DNA from 3 places in the Paraburkholderia sp. FW306-02-B genome. Region 3 is predicted to be linked to each of the others. Evidence: riboswitches for the same ligand, from Rfam matches in the RefSeq annotation. Region 3 holds a riboswitch; each other region holds the start of a gene.
What was found. Region 3 has a riboswitch for cobalamin ahead of cobW (cobalamin biosynthesis protein CobW). Riboswitches for the same ligand answer to the same signal wherever they lie in the genome.
Positions count from the first base shown of each region.

Region 1 (4,962 bases), on a different contig from region 3:
CGTGCTACAAATTTCCACAACCGTGCACATGGCATTGGTTCAAGGAATATATGACCTTGGCGAACCAGGCAGGGAAGCTAAACCGATTGAACTCAAACACTTGCTGAGTCTTTGCTCATGCATTTTGTTTGAATCGGCAGCCGGTCTCAGGACCGGCCACTAGTACTTACTGCATGCTGTACTGCTGAATCACAGTACCCAGTTGTTCGTTCATTTGGCGCATTGTACGCCGGATTTCCTCAGCGGGAAATGCTTCTCCGTGTCGCACGCTCGTTTGCAGCTTAAGCAGTTCCGATGCCAGCGACAGCGCAGCCATGACGGCAATGCGATCCGTGCCGCGCACGTTGCTGTTATTGCGGATCTTCGACATTTCGGCGTCCACGCGCGCCACCGCCTCGAGCAGTGCTGCTTCGGTTTCCGGCGAGCAGGCGAGGCGATACGGCACGCCGAGAATCGATACTTCGATCTGCTTGGTGGTCATGCATTTTCTCCGTGGCGGGTGGCGGCGCTGTCCGCTTCGACCTCGTGCTGTGCGGGTTCGAGCAGGTCGAGCTGATTATCAGGCTCGGTCTGCGCGCGTGCTCGCGGCAGTTTTTCGAGAATCGCATTCAGGCGTACCTGTGCGTCGTCGATCTTCGCCGACAGCGCGTCGCGTTCCGCTTGCAGCGCATCGCGTTCCTCGCGCAGCAACGCGAGTTCAGTACGTGTGGCCTCCGCCTCGGCGCGCGTTTGGGCGAGCTGCTCTTCGAGCGCGAGTCGCGCTTCATTGTGGCGCTGGCTGATCGCAATCAGCTTGCCGATATTTTGTGAAAGTGTTTCGAGTTCGGTGAGCATGTGCTGCGTCCTCTAAAGACCTCGCATTTTAGCGCGGAATGTCGCAGGTTCCGACAATTGTCTCGTTTCGAGACGTAACAACCTCGCTTTGTGCCGCCTTTTATCGACCATATGACGAAAAACGACGCCTGCATCGAACAATAATCCGCACTTAACCGAACAGATCGAGCACGGATTAACCATTCTTGACGGACCCGGGGGGCGCTCCTAAACTGGCCGCACTTTGGTGCCCGCGCGTGCTTTTCGACAGTGCGCGCAGTTAAACGGGAAGCAGGGCGCGACGTTCGCCTGAACACGCCAGCCTGCGCTGCCCCCGCAACGGTAAGCGACCGCATGTCGTCATGCAGGTCGATCCTGATCGTGTGTTCGAAGTTAAACACGCGAGTGTGCCACTGCGCGTCACGCGTGGGAAGGTGGGATCGATGTGTCGCCAGCCCGGATACCGGCCAGAGGGAGAGGTCCGTCCCGCGCAAATTCGTAAAAAGCGCGGGCGCCTCGTTACGCATCGGCCTGCGGGGAAGCGGGCCGCGCACGCTATCCACAGGAATATCGTCCCATGCTGTCCCCCATCGCTCGCGCGGCGTTGCTCGCCTTTGCGGGCCTGCCGCTCGTCGCGCACGCTCAGGCTGCGTCTTCTTCGGTTTCTTCTTCAGCTACTTCTTCAGTGAGTTCGTCGGATACCGGCACGGCGAGTTCTTTTCCCACGGTGTTGTCGCCCGTTGTGGTCACCGCCGGGCGCGGGCCGCAGCCGCTCGCCGATACGATCCCGCAGACCACACTATTCGATCAGCAAGATATCGCCGACGCGACCGCGACCGATTTGCCGGGTCTGCTGCAACGCGCACCCGGCGCGCAAATCTCGCGCACGGGCGGCCCTGGTTCGACCGCGAGCCTGTTCCTGCGCGGTGCATCGTCGACCCAATCGCTGGTGCTGATCGACGGCGTGCGGGTCGACTCGGTGAGTCTCGGTGCGCCGCAACTCGCGCAGATCCCGCTCGATCAGGTCGATCACGTCGAAGTGGTGAACGGCAATGTGTCCGCGTTATACGGCTCGGGCGCAATCGGCGGCGTCGTGCAGGTGTTCACGAAAGACGGGGGCGATCATCCGCCGCGCTTCAATTTTTCGGTGGGCTACGGCAGCTATCACACGCAGACGCAACAGGCCGGCGTGAACGGCGCATTGGATAAAGACGGCAAGACCACCTTCAGCGTTTCTCTCGCGCGCGCGAAAGACGACGGCTTCTCGTCGCTCAATCCGGGTAAGGCGCCCAACGCAAATCCGAATGCGAACGGCTATCTGAACGAGAGCATCTCCGCCTCGTTGCGTCACAAGTTCAATGACAAGTGGGACGCAGGCGTCACGTATTTCCAGTCGAACGGCAACAATAGCTACGATAACGCGTACGGCGTGCCGACCGATCTGAACAACCTGTATAGCAAAGTGCGGCAAATGTCGGTGTTCGCCAACGGCAAGGTGACCGACTGGTGGACCAGCCACGTTATCGTCTCCGAAGGCGACGACCGCAGCGTGTCGAACACCAACGGCGTGTACAACGGCCGCTTCGATACCGACAATCGCCAGTACACGTGGCAGAACGATTTCGCGCTCGCCGCGCAGCAGAAGCTGCGGGTCGGCTATGAGCATCTCGATCAGCGCCTCGACTCGGACACGTTCGCGGCCCCCGACCGGCATGTGAATTCGGGTTTCGCCGGCTATACGGGGCGCTTCGGGCGCAGCCAGATTCAGGCCAACGTGCGGCGCGACCAGTATTCCGATTTCGGCGGGGCGAACAGTTACTATCTCGGCTACGGCTTCGACATCACCGAGCATTGGAAGGTGAGCGCAAGCTATTCGGATGCGTTTCGCGCGCCGAGCTTCGACGATCTGTACTATCCGATCAGCGGCAATCCGTCGATTCAGCCTGAGCGCAGTCATTCGATCGAAGCGGCGTTGCAGTACGCGTCGACTGCGCTCGGCGTGATGCGCCTGAGCGCGTTCCAGACACGCTATTCGAATCTGATCGACTACCGGCAGGTCACGCCGGGCATCTATCTGGCGGAGAACGTCGGCCATGCGAAGGTGCAGGGGGTCGAGGGATCGTGGAGCGGTCATCTCGGCAAGACGGACGTGCGCGCGGCGGCGACGCTGCAAAATCCCGTCGATCTCGACAACGATGTCGACCTCGTGCGGCGTGCGCGGCATTTCGCGTCGCTGGCGGTGAATCGCAGCATGGCGGGGTGGCGTGTCGGCGGCGAGTGGATCGTCAGCGGCGCGCGCGACGATAGCAGCGGCAAGTTGGGTGGCTACGGTGTGGTGAATCTGTCGGCGCGCTACAACATCACGAAGGCGTGGTACGTGGCCGCGCAAATCCAGAACCTGTTGGACAAGGACTATGAAACGGCCTACTCGTATAACTCGCCGCGGCGCGGTGCGTATCTCACGGTCGGTTGGCAGCAGCAGTGACGGGCGCGCTTGCCTGAGATCGCGCGAATGAACCGCAGCCCGGGTCCGATGATCACGACGGCGATGCCCGTCATGAGCGCGAAGCGCGCGGCCGCGATCTGGCTCGTGCTTGCCGTGCTCGCGCTGGCTGTGCTGATGGCGTCGCTCGCGCTCGGCAGCGTGCCGCTCGCGCCCGCGCGCGTGCTGGCGGCGCTCATGCCGTCGCATGTCGGGTCAGCCGATCTTGCAGGCGAGATCGTGCGCACGCTGCGTTTGCCGCGCGCGGTGGCCGGCTTCGCGTGCGGCGCGTTGCTCGCGTTAGCCGGCGCGTTGTTGCAGGTGCTGCTGCGCAATCCGTTGGCCGAGCCCTACGTGTTAGGCGTGTCGGGCGGCGCGGCGACTTTTGCCCTCGTCGCGATGATCGCCGGTTGCGCGTGGTGGATCGTCGATGCAAGCGCGTTCGCGGGTGCGTTCGTGTCGATCCTGCTGGTGCTCGGTCTGGCGCGCCGCGAGTTGTGGCGCGGCGAGCCGCAGGATACCTCGCCGCGCTTGCTGTTGACCGGCGCGGTGATCGCGGCCGGTTGGGGCGCCGTCATCACGTTGCTGCTTAACATTGCGCCCGACAATCGCCTGCGCGGCATGCTGTTCTGGCTGACCGGCGACCTCAACGGCGGCGCGACGCCGTGGACGGCGCTCGCCGCGCTGCTGGTCGTGCTGATCGTAATCGTGCCCGCGGCGCCGCGGCTCAATGTGCTGCTGCGTGGCGATGCCGCCGCTCAGGCGCTCGGCGTCGCGGTGATGCCGCTGCGCTTGCGCGTGTATCTGGCAGCGTCGCTGGCGGCGGCCGCGGCGGTGACGACAGCCGGCACCATCGGCTTTGTCGGCCTGGTGGTGCCGCATATGCTGCGGCTCGCGTTCGGCAACGATCAGCGCATGCTGCTGCCGGCCGCCGCGCTCGGTGGCGGTGTCGCGGTGATGGGCGCCGATCTGATCGCGCGTACCGTGATCGCGCCGGCGCAATTGCCGGTCGGTGTGATGACCTCGATCGTCGGCGTGCCGGTGTTTTTGTGGATGCTGTTGCGCAGGCGCCGATGATGCAAGCACCCAACTCCGCCCATGCCGCGCTCAGCGCGCAACGTGTCACGTTGCGCGCCGGCTCGCGAACACTGCTCGATGCGTTCACGCATACGTTCTACGAAGGCGAGATCTGGTGCATCGCCGGCCCGAACGGTGCGGGCAAGACGACGCTGATCTCGACGCTCGCCGGCCTCTCGCATCCGTCGGCGGGGCACGTCGAACTCGATGGCGTGCGTCTTTCCGACTGGCAGGCGCTGCCGCTCGCGCAGCGTCGCGCATTGATGCCGCAAAGCGCGCACGATGCGTTCAGTGCGAGCGTGCTCGATATCGTGATGCTCAACCGCTTTCCGCATCTGACCGGCTGGGGCTGGGAGCGGGAGGCCGATCGCGCTGCCGCGCATGCCGCGCTGGATGCGCTAGGCCTTGCCGAGTTCGCCGCGCGCGACGTGCTGTCGCTCTCGGGCGGCGAACGGCAACGCGTCGCGCTGGCCGCGGTGTTGTGCCAGCAAGCGCCATTGTTACTGCTCGACGAACCGCTGTCGCATCTCGATCTGCATCATCAGATCGACTGCCTCGACGCGTTGACCGCCTGGACGCGCGAGCCTCAG
Region 1 covers NZ_JBYSXZ010000001.1:1,011,308-1,016,269, forward strand. Annotated here, with positions in the region: RNA gene ssrS (6S RNA) at 1-78, opposite strand, end outside; gene AC3WOG_RS04530 (cell division protein ZapA) at 167-481, opposite strand; gene AC3WOG_RS04535 (ATPase) at 478-834, opposite strand; cobalamin riboswitch at 1,042-1,299, shown strand; gene AC3WOG_RS04540 (TonB-dependent receptor domain-containing protein) at 1,391-3,298, shown strand; gene AC3WOG_RS04545 (FecCD family ABC transporter permease) at 3,326-4,372, shown strand; gene AC3WOG_RS04550 (ABC transporter ATP-binding protein) at 4,369-4,962, shown strand, end outside.
Region 1: another riboswitch for cobalamin. It lies ahead of AC3WOG_RS04540 (TonB-dependent receptor domain-containing protein); the one in region 3 lies ahead of cobW (cobalamin biosynthesis protein CobW).

Region 2 (4,962 bases), 1.4 Mb from region 3:
CACTGGACCGGCAACGCGTGGATGGACGGCGAAGCCGCGCAAGCGCCGGTGCCCATCAGTTCATTCGCGGTACTGGACGCAATCGTGACGCGGCTCGCCGATCGCCAGCTGTTCCCGAATCTGCGGCATGTCGTGTTCGTGGGGCATTCCGGCGGCGCGCAGGTCGTGCAGCGTCATGCGGTCGCGGTGCGCAACATCGCGGCGCTGACCGATGAGGGCGTCCACGTGCGCTATGTGGTGGCAAGTCCGTCGACGTATGCGTATTTCGATGCGCAACGGCCGGATGCGCAAGGCGTCGCCGCGCCGTTCGATGCTTCGCAATGCGCCGACTTCAACCAGTGGAAATACGGCATGGACAATCGGCCGCCGTATCTCGACGACCGTTCGCCCGCGCAACTGGAAGCGGCGTATGCGGCGCGCCGCATCGACTACCTCGTCGGCGGCGCGGACGATAATCCCCAGCAAAAAGCGCTCGATAAAACCTGCGCCGCCGAAGCGCAAGGCCCGCAACGTGTCGCGCGGGCGCAGGCGTATTACCGCTATATCACCGCGCGTCATCCGGACGGTATGAAGCAGCGCTTTCACATCGTGCCAGGCGTCGGTCACGACGGCGCACACATGCTTACGTCGGTATGCGCGCTAGCGGCGATGTTCGACACCAAAGGATGTGAACAATGAGCGAGGTGGCGCTGAATCAGCGTGACGGCGCGGACAGCGGACTGTCCTCAAGGGCACGTCACCGGCACGCGATGGGCACGAACCGTGCTGCTACGCTAGAGCCCCCTTTTGAAGGACTGTGTCGAGATGAACAAGACCAGGATATTCGCTGCGGCGATTGCCGCTGTATCTCTAAGCGCCTTGCTGCCGTTCAGTGCGAATGCCGACGATGCGCCTAGTCCCTGCGCGTCGCTCAAACGCATCGTTGCGGCCGCGCCGGGCGGGTTGGCCTCGCTGACGCCGGAGGACGGCAAAGGTGTCGCGCAACCCTACGGCGACGACGCGCAGTGTTCCGCGAGCCACGGCAGCTACCAATGTATGTGGACGCCGCATCACGATGCCGGTTCGAACGCGGACGCGCTGCAAGCCGTCGCGGCCGACATCGCATCATGTTTGCCGGAGGCGACGCACGATCAGAATTCGCCGGGACGTCAACACTTTTATGTAGGCACACCCGGCAAGCGGACCGAGATTACCGCGACGCCGGCGGGATCGAACAAACTGCGGCTGGTCGTCTCGGGCAAGTGAGTGTTGTTTTGCTTGCCCACGCGGCCGCTATTGCTGCCGCGCTGGCCACCACGCCCAACCGCGCTGCGAGCGTCGCAACTCGACCACCGAAAGCGGCGCGATTTCGATGCGTGGAAACACTGCGGGCGACGCACCCAGCGCGTGAACGATCGCGGCCCGGATCACCGGCGCATGCGTGACACCGACGACGCTGCGTGCATCGTTTGGTGCATCGCCTGGCGCGTCGAGCCATTGGCCTACCCGTTTCACGAGCTGACTAAACGACTCGCCGCCATGCGCGGCCGCATCCGGATCGCGCGTCCATGCGGTGAGGTCCTGCGGTGCCTCGACGGCGAGGTCCGCGAGGCGCCGGCCATGCCATTGTCCGTAGTCGATATCGGCCAGTTCGGACGCGACCGTCGCCGCGAGCCCTAATGCCGATGCCGTAGCGCGTGCACAAAGGGCCGGGCTGACGAAAACCGTCGCGTCGCGAGCGATCGACAGACGCTCACGCGCGGCGCTGGCTTCGGCGAGGCCGCGCTCGTCGAGTGGATCGTCGGCGGGGAAGCGGCCTGCGCGCATAGCGGCAGTCGACGCGTGGCTGATCAGTAACAGCCGGATGTCCATTCAGTTCCTTTCCTTAGAAGCCGGGCAAAAGCCGGACGCTGCGTGCATGTTTTGCGCTACCGAGGGGCAAAGTTTAGCGCGTAGAATAGCGGGACTGCGAAGCGCGGAAGCCGGTGAGAGCCCGGCGCGGTCGCGCCACTGTAATCGGTGATTCACACGCCGAAAGCCAGACCTGAGCTTCGCACCATTCCTCTTCAATCGACTATCGGGGCGCGTTACCCCCCAGGAGATGTCCATCATGACCGATGCTGTTTTCGATCCGGCTGCTCAGCCTGCCACTCGACCCACGCCGATACCGCTGCGCGAGCTGCTGCCCTGGGTCGTGTTCGGCGGCTTGCTGCTGTTGCTCGCGCTTTATTTCGTTGGTGCGGAACAGGGCGCTACGTCGCTGATTCCCGGCATGTATGTGCATGAGTTCGTGCACGATGGCCGTCATTTGCTGGGCTTTCCCTGCCACTAACGGAGTCGAACATGGTTGGTAAATTGTTGGTACGCGGCATGCTTGCAGGCATCGCCGCGGGACTGCTCACGTTCGGCTTTGCCAGAGTCGTGGGCGAACCGCAGGTCGAGCAGGCGATTTCGTTCGAGGAAAAGGCAGTAGTAGCGAGCGGCGACGCGCACGAACACGACGAACTGGTGAGCCGCGGCACGCAAGCGGGTTTGGGGTTGCTGACAGGCGTGGTGACGTATGGCGCGGCGTTCGGCGGACTGTTCTCGCTGGTGTTCGCGTATGCGTATGGCCGGGCTGGTACGTTGAGTGCGCGCGCGTTGTCTGCATGGCTTGCACTTGGCGCGTTCATTGCGTTGGTGATCGTCCCGAACATCAAGTATCCGGCGAATCCACCGTCGGTGGGCGATCCTGAGACGATCGGGACGCGAACCGGTTTGTTCTTCCTGATGATTGCTGTTTCGCTGACCGCGATGGTGTTTTCGCTGAAGGTACGGCGTCGCGCGGTGATGAAGTTGGGCGCGTGGAATGGGTCGATTGTGGCGGGGGCGGTGTTTATCGTGATCATTGCTGCTGTGCAGTTGTCGATGCCGGCTATCAACGAAGTGCCGGCCGGTTTTCCAGCTGTGCTGCTATGGAAGTTTCGCGTCGCGGCGATTGGGATGCAGGTGATCATGTGGACGACGATCGGGCTGCTGTTCGGCGCGATGGTGGAGCGGAGCCGGTTGTTGGCCGCGAGGGGACGTGCGGCGACTAAGTCTGTTTATCTCTGATGTGGGGTGCGCAATCGCTGAGGTGGTTGCGCTTTCGCTTTCGCTTGCGTGCAGCGCGCAAGAGTTTAATTACATCAAGCACTTGGCGCGGTTGTGTGGATGTTATCCACAGGCTTGCGAACATTTTCTGTGGACAAGTCCACGGGGTAATGGGTGAGGTTTGTTTTTGCCTTCGCGGCGCTTTATGTCTGTGTGCCTACGGCGTTGGCCTTTCCTTGCTTTCTTGTTGGTTTATTAGCGTTCCCCCTGTGCGGGGGAGCACCTACTTTTCTTTGCCTGCCGCAAAGAAAAGTAGGCAAAAGAAAGCGGCTTTACACCGCCAGCTCTTAAGCGGGTCCCCTGGCTTGGAGGAGGCAGTGGAGCATCTGGAATCGGTGTTCCCGCACATTCCGCGCTAGTGACAACGCAGTCATTCTTCCGGCGGCGCTGCGCGCGCCGTGGCGGTACTTCACAAAACTGACGGGTCCGTAGGGTGCTTCCGGTGGCTGCGGTTGTCAAGCGTAACGGCTTGTCTTCGCTGCGCTAGCGTAACTCGCGGCTGCGTTTCGTTCGGCACTTCTTCGGTACCTGCGGTGGCTCTCCCTCACGTCCCCCATGCCTCGCCGAGGTGCTAGCGTCTCACTCGGAGTGGTAGCCCACACTCGCACAATTGGCCGCCTCGCCGAGGCAAAGCCGACGACGCCCGCTAAACCAAAACGAAGCCACTAGTTCCCCTTGCAGACCGTGCCGGCGAGCACGCAGTGCGAAGCGGGAAGCGTGATGTGGAAGCGCGTACACCCAATTGGTTTAGAGAAGTACCGCCATGGCGCGCGCAGCGCCGCCGGAAGAATGACGGCCTTGTCACCAGCGCGGAATGTGCGGGAACACCGATTCCAGATGCTCCACTGCCTCCTCCAAGCCAGGGGACCCGCTTAAGAACTGGCGGTGTAAAGCCGCTTTCTTTTGCCTACTTTTCTTTGCGGCCAGCAAAGAAAAGTAGGTGCCCCCCCGCACAGGGGGAACGCTAATAAACCAACAAGAAAGCAAGGAAAGGCCAACGCCGTAGGCACACAACCACAAAGCGCCGCGAAGGTAAAAAAACCAAGAAAAGGCCAACGCCGCAGGCACACAGACAGCCCACAGGAGCAACAATCGTCCAACGCCGCAGGCAAAAAAAACCGAATCCCCGTCGTCGCCTACGCGCTTCTACCTCTTAGTGCCCAGTTGAACACCCGCCGCGTTTCAGCAACCGGCTGCGTCAGGCGATCAAACAACTGCGCGACAGCGCCATCAAGCTGAGCGAGCGCCGGCGCCATAACCGGATCAACATCGAAATCATCCGGTACCGCTGCACCTTCATTCAACTCGCTGCGCGCGGCATCACCCAAACCGCCGCTATACCGCGCAATCAACACATCAAGCCGCGCAACGATCGATTCCGCATGGGCAGCGCCCACAGCCGCAGCGTTGAGCGCCACATCCCCCGACGCGCCGCGCCGCAAAGGATCACTCAGCACCCGCGCCCAATGCAAACAACACAGCAGCGAACCGGTAGCGAGCTCAACATCGGGATTCCACACCACCACACGCTGCGTCTGCAACGGCCTCAGCGCGATGCGCAGATCATGCCAACTGCGATCGAGCTTGCGCATCGCCACCACCGCCGCACGCGGTTGATCGTCAGCGACAGAACCGGCCGTCATCCGCACCACATCCCTCAGCGCGCCAAGCGCGGCACCAAGCCTCGTCTCGACATGCCGGGTCGCCGCTAGCGGCATCATCAATATCGCGACCGCAAACGACACGAGACAACCCACCAAAACTTCTTCGATCCGCAATTCGACCAGCGGACCCATCGCGAAACCCAACTCGCCGTACACAAGCCCAACCAGCACGGTAATAAAAAACACC
Region 2 covers NZ_JBYSXZ010000002.1:540,833-545,794, forward strand. Annotated here, with positions in the region: gene AC3WOG_RS23390 (alpha/beta hydrolase) at 1-678, shown strand, start outside; gene AC3WOG_RS23395 (hypothetical protein) at 805-1,245, shown strand; gene AC3WOG_RS23400 (histidine phosphatase family protein) at 1,273-1,851, opposite strand; cobalamin riboswitch at 1,898-2,103, shown strand; gene AC3WOG_RS23405 (CbtB domain-containing protein) at 2,090-2,311, shown strand; gene AC3WOG_RS23410 (CbtA family protein) at 2,323-3,072, shown strand; gene AC3WOG_RS23415 (FUSC family protein) at 4,248-4,962, opposite strand, start outside.
Region 2: another riboswitch for cobalamin. It lies ahead of AC3WOG_RS23405 (CbtB domain-containing protein); the one in region 3 lies ahead of cobW (cobalamin biosynthesis protein CobW).

Region 3 (4,962 bases):
CGTGCGCAGAATTCGAGCAAGCCTGCTTCGTGGGCTTTGACGTCGATGGTGGCGATCGCGCTGATTTTGTCGAACGCATGGGGGCCGAGCGCCGCGCGTACGGCGGTATCGATCTGCTCGGCCGAGCTGTGCAAGCGGCAACCGATGCCGACGCTCAGCGCTTTCATTGCGCGTCCACCGCATTAGCGTGAGCGACGGCTCGCTCCAACGCCAGCGACGCCACGCCGCCGATCACCACGATCGCCGGCGAGCCGAGCCCGGCGTTCGTGACTGCGTCGGCAAAGCCGCCGAGTGGCGCGAGCGCATGCCTTTGTTCAGGACGCGTAGCGGATTCGATCGCGGCACAAGGCGTGTCGGCGCCCATGCCGGCCGCGAGCATTGCGCCGACGATATCGTTCAGCCGCCGCATACCCATATAGATCACAAGCGTCATTCGCGTGGCAACGAGCGCCGCCCAGTCCGGCTCACCGCTTCCGGCGCCATGTCCGGTGACGAACACCACACCTTGCGCGTGATCGCGATGCGTGACCGGGATGCCGATTGCCGCGGGCGCCGCGATTCCCGCCGTGATGCCGTTGACGATTTCCACCTCGATGCCCGCTGCATGCAGTGCCTGCTGCTCTTCGCCGCCACGGCCGAACACGAACGGATCGCCGCCTTTCAAACGCGCGACACTGCGCCCGGCCTGCACATGGTCGAGCATTTGCGCGACGATGCCAGCTTGCGGCGTCGACGGATGCCCGCCGCGTTTGCCGACGTAGACGACCAGCGCGTCGGCGCGGGCGAACTGCAGCACGTCGGGATTCACCAGATCGTCGACCAGCACCACATCGGCCTGCGCCAACGCGCGAGTCGCCTTGAGCGTCATCAGTTCGACGTCGCCGGGGCCGGCGCCGATCAGCCAGGCGCGGCTCATCGCGGCGTGCATGGCGCGTGCCATGTCGTGACAAGGGGGGACGGGCGGGCCGTGAAGACGATCCAGGCGGAATTAGCGCTCATGCGGTGCGACAGATTACGCACGACGACAACGCCGCTCGCCGCGATTCCTCGGCAATCGCAAACGGGCGCGTCACATCGTGCTTCAGCGCCTTCCCATCCGTCCCTCGCGGATTCAGGCAGCCGGCGGCGTGACGTTCGCCGCCTCCGCGTCTGGCCGGTATCCGGGCTGGCGGCCTCATGCGCTTTGCCTTCCCGTCTGATTCGTCAGACAGTGACATCGAAAACGCATGCGCGGCGCCAAGGCGCCGCAGGTCGCTTACCGTTGCGGGGACAGCACAGGTTGAGCGCGATCGAGCGCTGCCTGTTTCCCGTTTAACTGCACATGCGAACGCATGTGCGAGCACCAAACGCGCGCATACGATAGCACATGGCGGCGCTCGCCAGCACGCTCGATAAGGCGCCGGCGCGGCCCGCGCTTCCTTGACGGCGCGGGACTGCGGGCCTACACTCGCACGCACTTTGGTGCTCGTGTGCGCGCTCGTGCGCATGCAGTTAAACGGGAAACAGGGCGCCCGCCTGCTATGGATCGGGTCAACCTGTGCTGCCCCCGCAACGGTAAGCGAAAAGCGGTGCCTGGATGCGTTCTCCGGCGCCGCGGAGCCGGCTTCGATGTCCACGCGCAAGGCCGCGTCGGCATATAACCACTGAGCGAGAAATCACTCGCGCGGGAAGGTGAAGCGGCGCTTTCGCCAGCCCGGATACCGGCCAGACTATGACGGATGAACACCGCGGGGATGCGGTGGCTCGTTCATGACCTCGTTCACGCTTTCTGTTTTCTGTTGCCGCGGCAACGCCGTTTTTCGTCCCCGCTGTCGTCCCCGTGTTTTGTTTTCGTGTTTGCTTGCCTGGCACTGGTTTGTGCTGGGCTCGAGCGTGAAGCGCATCAGGACGCGGGCCGCCGGCGTGTGAACGTGCAACCTCTTCGGATGGACCCAACGATGCAAACTCAAATGCGCAAGATCCCCGTCACCATCGTCACGGGCTTTCTCGGCAGCGGCAAGACCACGCTGCTGCGGCACATTCTTCAGCATGCGGGCGGCAAGCGCATCGCGGTGATCGTCAACGAGTTCGGCGAACTCGGCATCGACGGTGAAATCCTCAAGGGTTGCGGCATCGGCTGCGATGAAAACGGCGTCGAAACCGAAGGGCAACTGTATGAACTCGCGAACGGCTGCCTGTGCTGCACGGTGCAGGAAGAGTTTTTCCCGGTGATGGAAAAGCTCGTCGAGCGCCGCGAGCAGATCGATCATGTGCTGATCGAAACCTCCGGTCTCGCACTGCCGAAGCCACTGGTGCAGGCGTTCAACTGGCCGCAGATCAAAAGCAGTTTCACTGTCGATGCGGTGGTGACGGTAGTGGACGGCCCCGCCGCGGCGAGCGGCCAGTTTGCTGAGAATCCGGACGCCGTCGATGCACAGCGCAAGGCCGATCCGAATCTCGACCACGAATCGCCGCTACACGAACTGTTCGAAGATCAACTGTCCGCAGCCGATCTGGTGATTCTGAACAAAACGGATTTGCTCGACGACGCACAGCAAGCCGCTGTCGAAACCATCATCCGTGGCGAGATTCCGCCGCAAGTGAAGATCGTGCGCGCGCAGATGGGTCAACTCGATCTGCACACTTTGCTCGGCCTCGAAGCCGCCTCCGAAGAAACGATCCACTTGCGTCACGACCACCATGGTTCGGCTGACGACGCCGACCATCACCATGACGAATTCGATTCCGTGACGGTGCACGCGAGTGCGCCATCGCGTGAAGCGGTGATCGCCGCGCTGCAAGGGTTGGTCGAAACGCACACGATTTACCGCGTCAAAGGTTTTGCGGCGTTGCCGGGCGCGGCGATGCGGCTCGTGATTCAAGGCGTGGGCCGTCGTTTCGACAGTTACTTCGATCGCCGCTGGCAGGCCGGCGAAATCGGTGAAATTGACGAAGCGGGCGAGGGGCGGCAAAGCCGCTTCGTGCTGATCGGTGAAGACCTTGATCAGGCCGTGCTGCAACGTGCGTTCGACGCTGCATTGGGCGCCGTGTCGAGCGCTGAACCGCAACAGGCGTAATCGGTCATGCATCTGCTGCGCACTACGCCGGGCGGTTTTGTCGACGATACGCAAGGCGTGATCCGAATCGATCAGCAGCCCGCCGATATCGTGGTGCTCAGCTCCGCCGATACGACGCTGTCGCTGCTCGCCAGCGTGTTTCCTCGCTTGGGCGAGGGCTTCCTGAGCGTGCGGCTCGCGAATGTCACTTATTTGCGGCAACCGGCGTCGGTCGATTTCTATGTCGAAGACGTGCTGCAGCATGCGCGTGTAGTCGTAGTCGATCACCTCGGTGGCGAGGCGTATTGGCCTTACGGGATCGAACAGGTGGTCGCGCTCGCCGAGCGCAAGAAGCAGACGCTCGCGATGTTCTCCGGCGATTTGCAGGAAGATCCGAATCTGCTCGCTCGCAGCACAGCCGATGCCGCGTTGTGCCATCAGTTATGGCGCTATCTGCGCGAAGGCGGCGCGCAGAATGCCGAGGCGTTCCTGCGCTGCATTGCGTATCGCTCATTCGGCTGGGGGCGTGAACCCGCACCGCCGCGCGCGTTGCCGGCCGCGACGCTCTACCATCCCGTCCACGATACGCCGACGATGGCCGACTGGCAGGCGCGCTGGCGCCAGGATGCGCCGGCTGCGGCGATCCTGTTCTATAAGGCGCACTTGCAGGCGGCCAATACGGCCGTGTTCGACGCGCTGATCGATGCGCTCGAAGCACAGGGCGTGAATCCGTTGCCGATCGCGATTACCTCGCTGAAAGACGCGATGAGCCGGGAAGTCGTGCAGCAGTTGTGCGCGCAGCATGATGTCGCGCTGGTTCTGAACACGACCGCGTTCGCCGCATCGGCGATCGACGATCCCGAACCGCTCGCCCTGGCCGGCGACGCGCCGGTCATGCAGGTGATCCTGAGCGGCGGTAATCGCGCAGACTGGCTCAAGGACAATCAAGGCCTCAACTCGCGCGATATCGCTATGCATATCGCGCTGCCGGAAGTAGACGGCCGCATTATCACGCGGGCGATCAGTTTCAAGGGACTCGCATATCGTTGCCCGCATACCGAGGTCGATGTGGTCCGCTATCAACCGGACCTCGAACGTGTCGGCTTTCTCGCCGAACTGAGCCGCCGCTGGTGCCGTCTGCGTACGCTCGATAACGACGACAAGAAACTCGCACTGATTCTCGCCAACTATCCGATGAGCGAAGGGCGCATCGGCAACGGCGTGGGGCTCGATACGCCGGCGTCGGTAGTCGGCATTCTGTCGATGCTGCGCGATGAAGGTTATCGCTTGAGCGATTTGCCCGTGGACGGCGACGCGCTGTTGAAGAAGCTGACCGAAGGCGTGACCAACGATCCGGTCGTGCGCGACTTGCGGCCCGCGTTGCAAAGTCTCGCACTCGACGACTATCTGTTGTATTTCAACCGGCTGCCTGCTGAAGCGCGCAATGCACTGAACGCGCGTTGGGGCTCGCCCGAGCAGGACCCGACATTACGGCGCGGCCGTTTCACGATCGCGGGCTGGCGCTGCGGACACGTGTTCGTCGGCATTCAGCCGTCGCGTTCGCGCGAACAGGGCGATTACGCGAGCTATCACGACGCCGAACTGGTGCCGCCGCACGCGTATCTGGCGTTCTACTTTTGGCTGCGCCATCAGTTCGGCATCGACGCGGTCGTGCACGTCGGCAAGCATGGCAACCTCGAATGGCTGCCGGGCAAGAGCGTCGCGTTGAGCGATACGTGCTGGCCCGATCTGATTCTTGGACCGCTGCCGCATCTTTATCCGTTCATCGTCAACGATCCCGGTGAGGGCAGCCAGGCGAAGCGCCGCGCGCAGGCCGTCATCATCGATCACCTGATGCCGCCGCTCACGCGTGCCGAAAGCTATGGGCCGTTGCAGGATCTCGAGCGCCAGGTCGACGAATACTATG
Region 3 covers NZ_JBYSXZ010000002.1:1,947,185-1,952,146, forward strand. Annotated here, with positions in the region: gene AC3WOG_RS29920 (cobalamin biosynthesis protein) at 1-167, opposite strand, end outside; gene cobA (uroporphyrinogen-III C-methyltransferase) at 164-916, opposite strand; cobalamin riboswitch at 1,135-1,362, opposite strand; cobalamin riboswitch at 1,443-1,723, shown strand; gene cobW (cobalamin biosynthesis protein CobW) at 1,938-3,056, shown strand; gene cobN (cobaltochelatase subunit CobN) at 3,063-4,962, shown strand, end outside.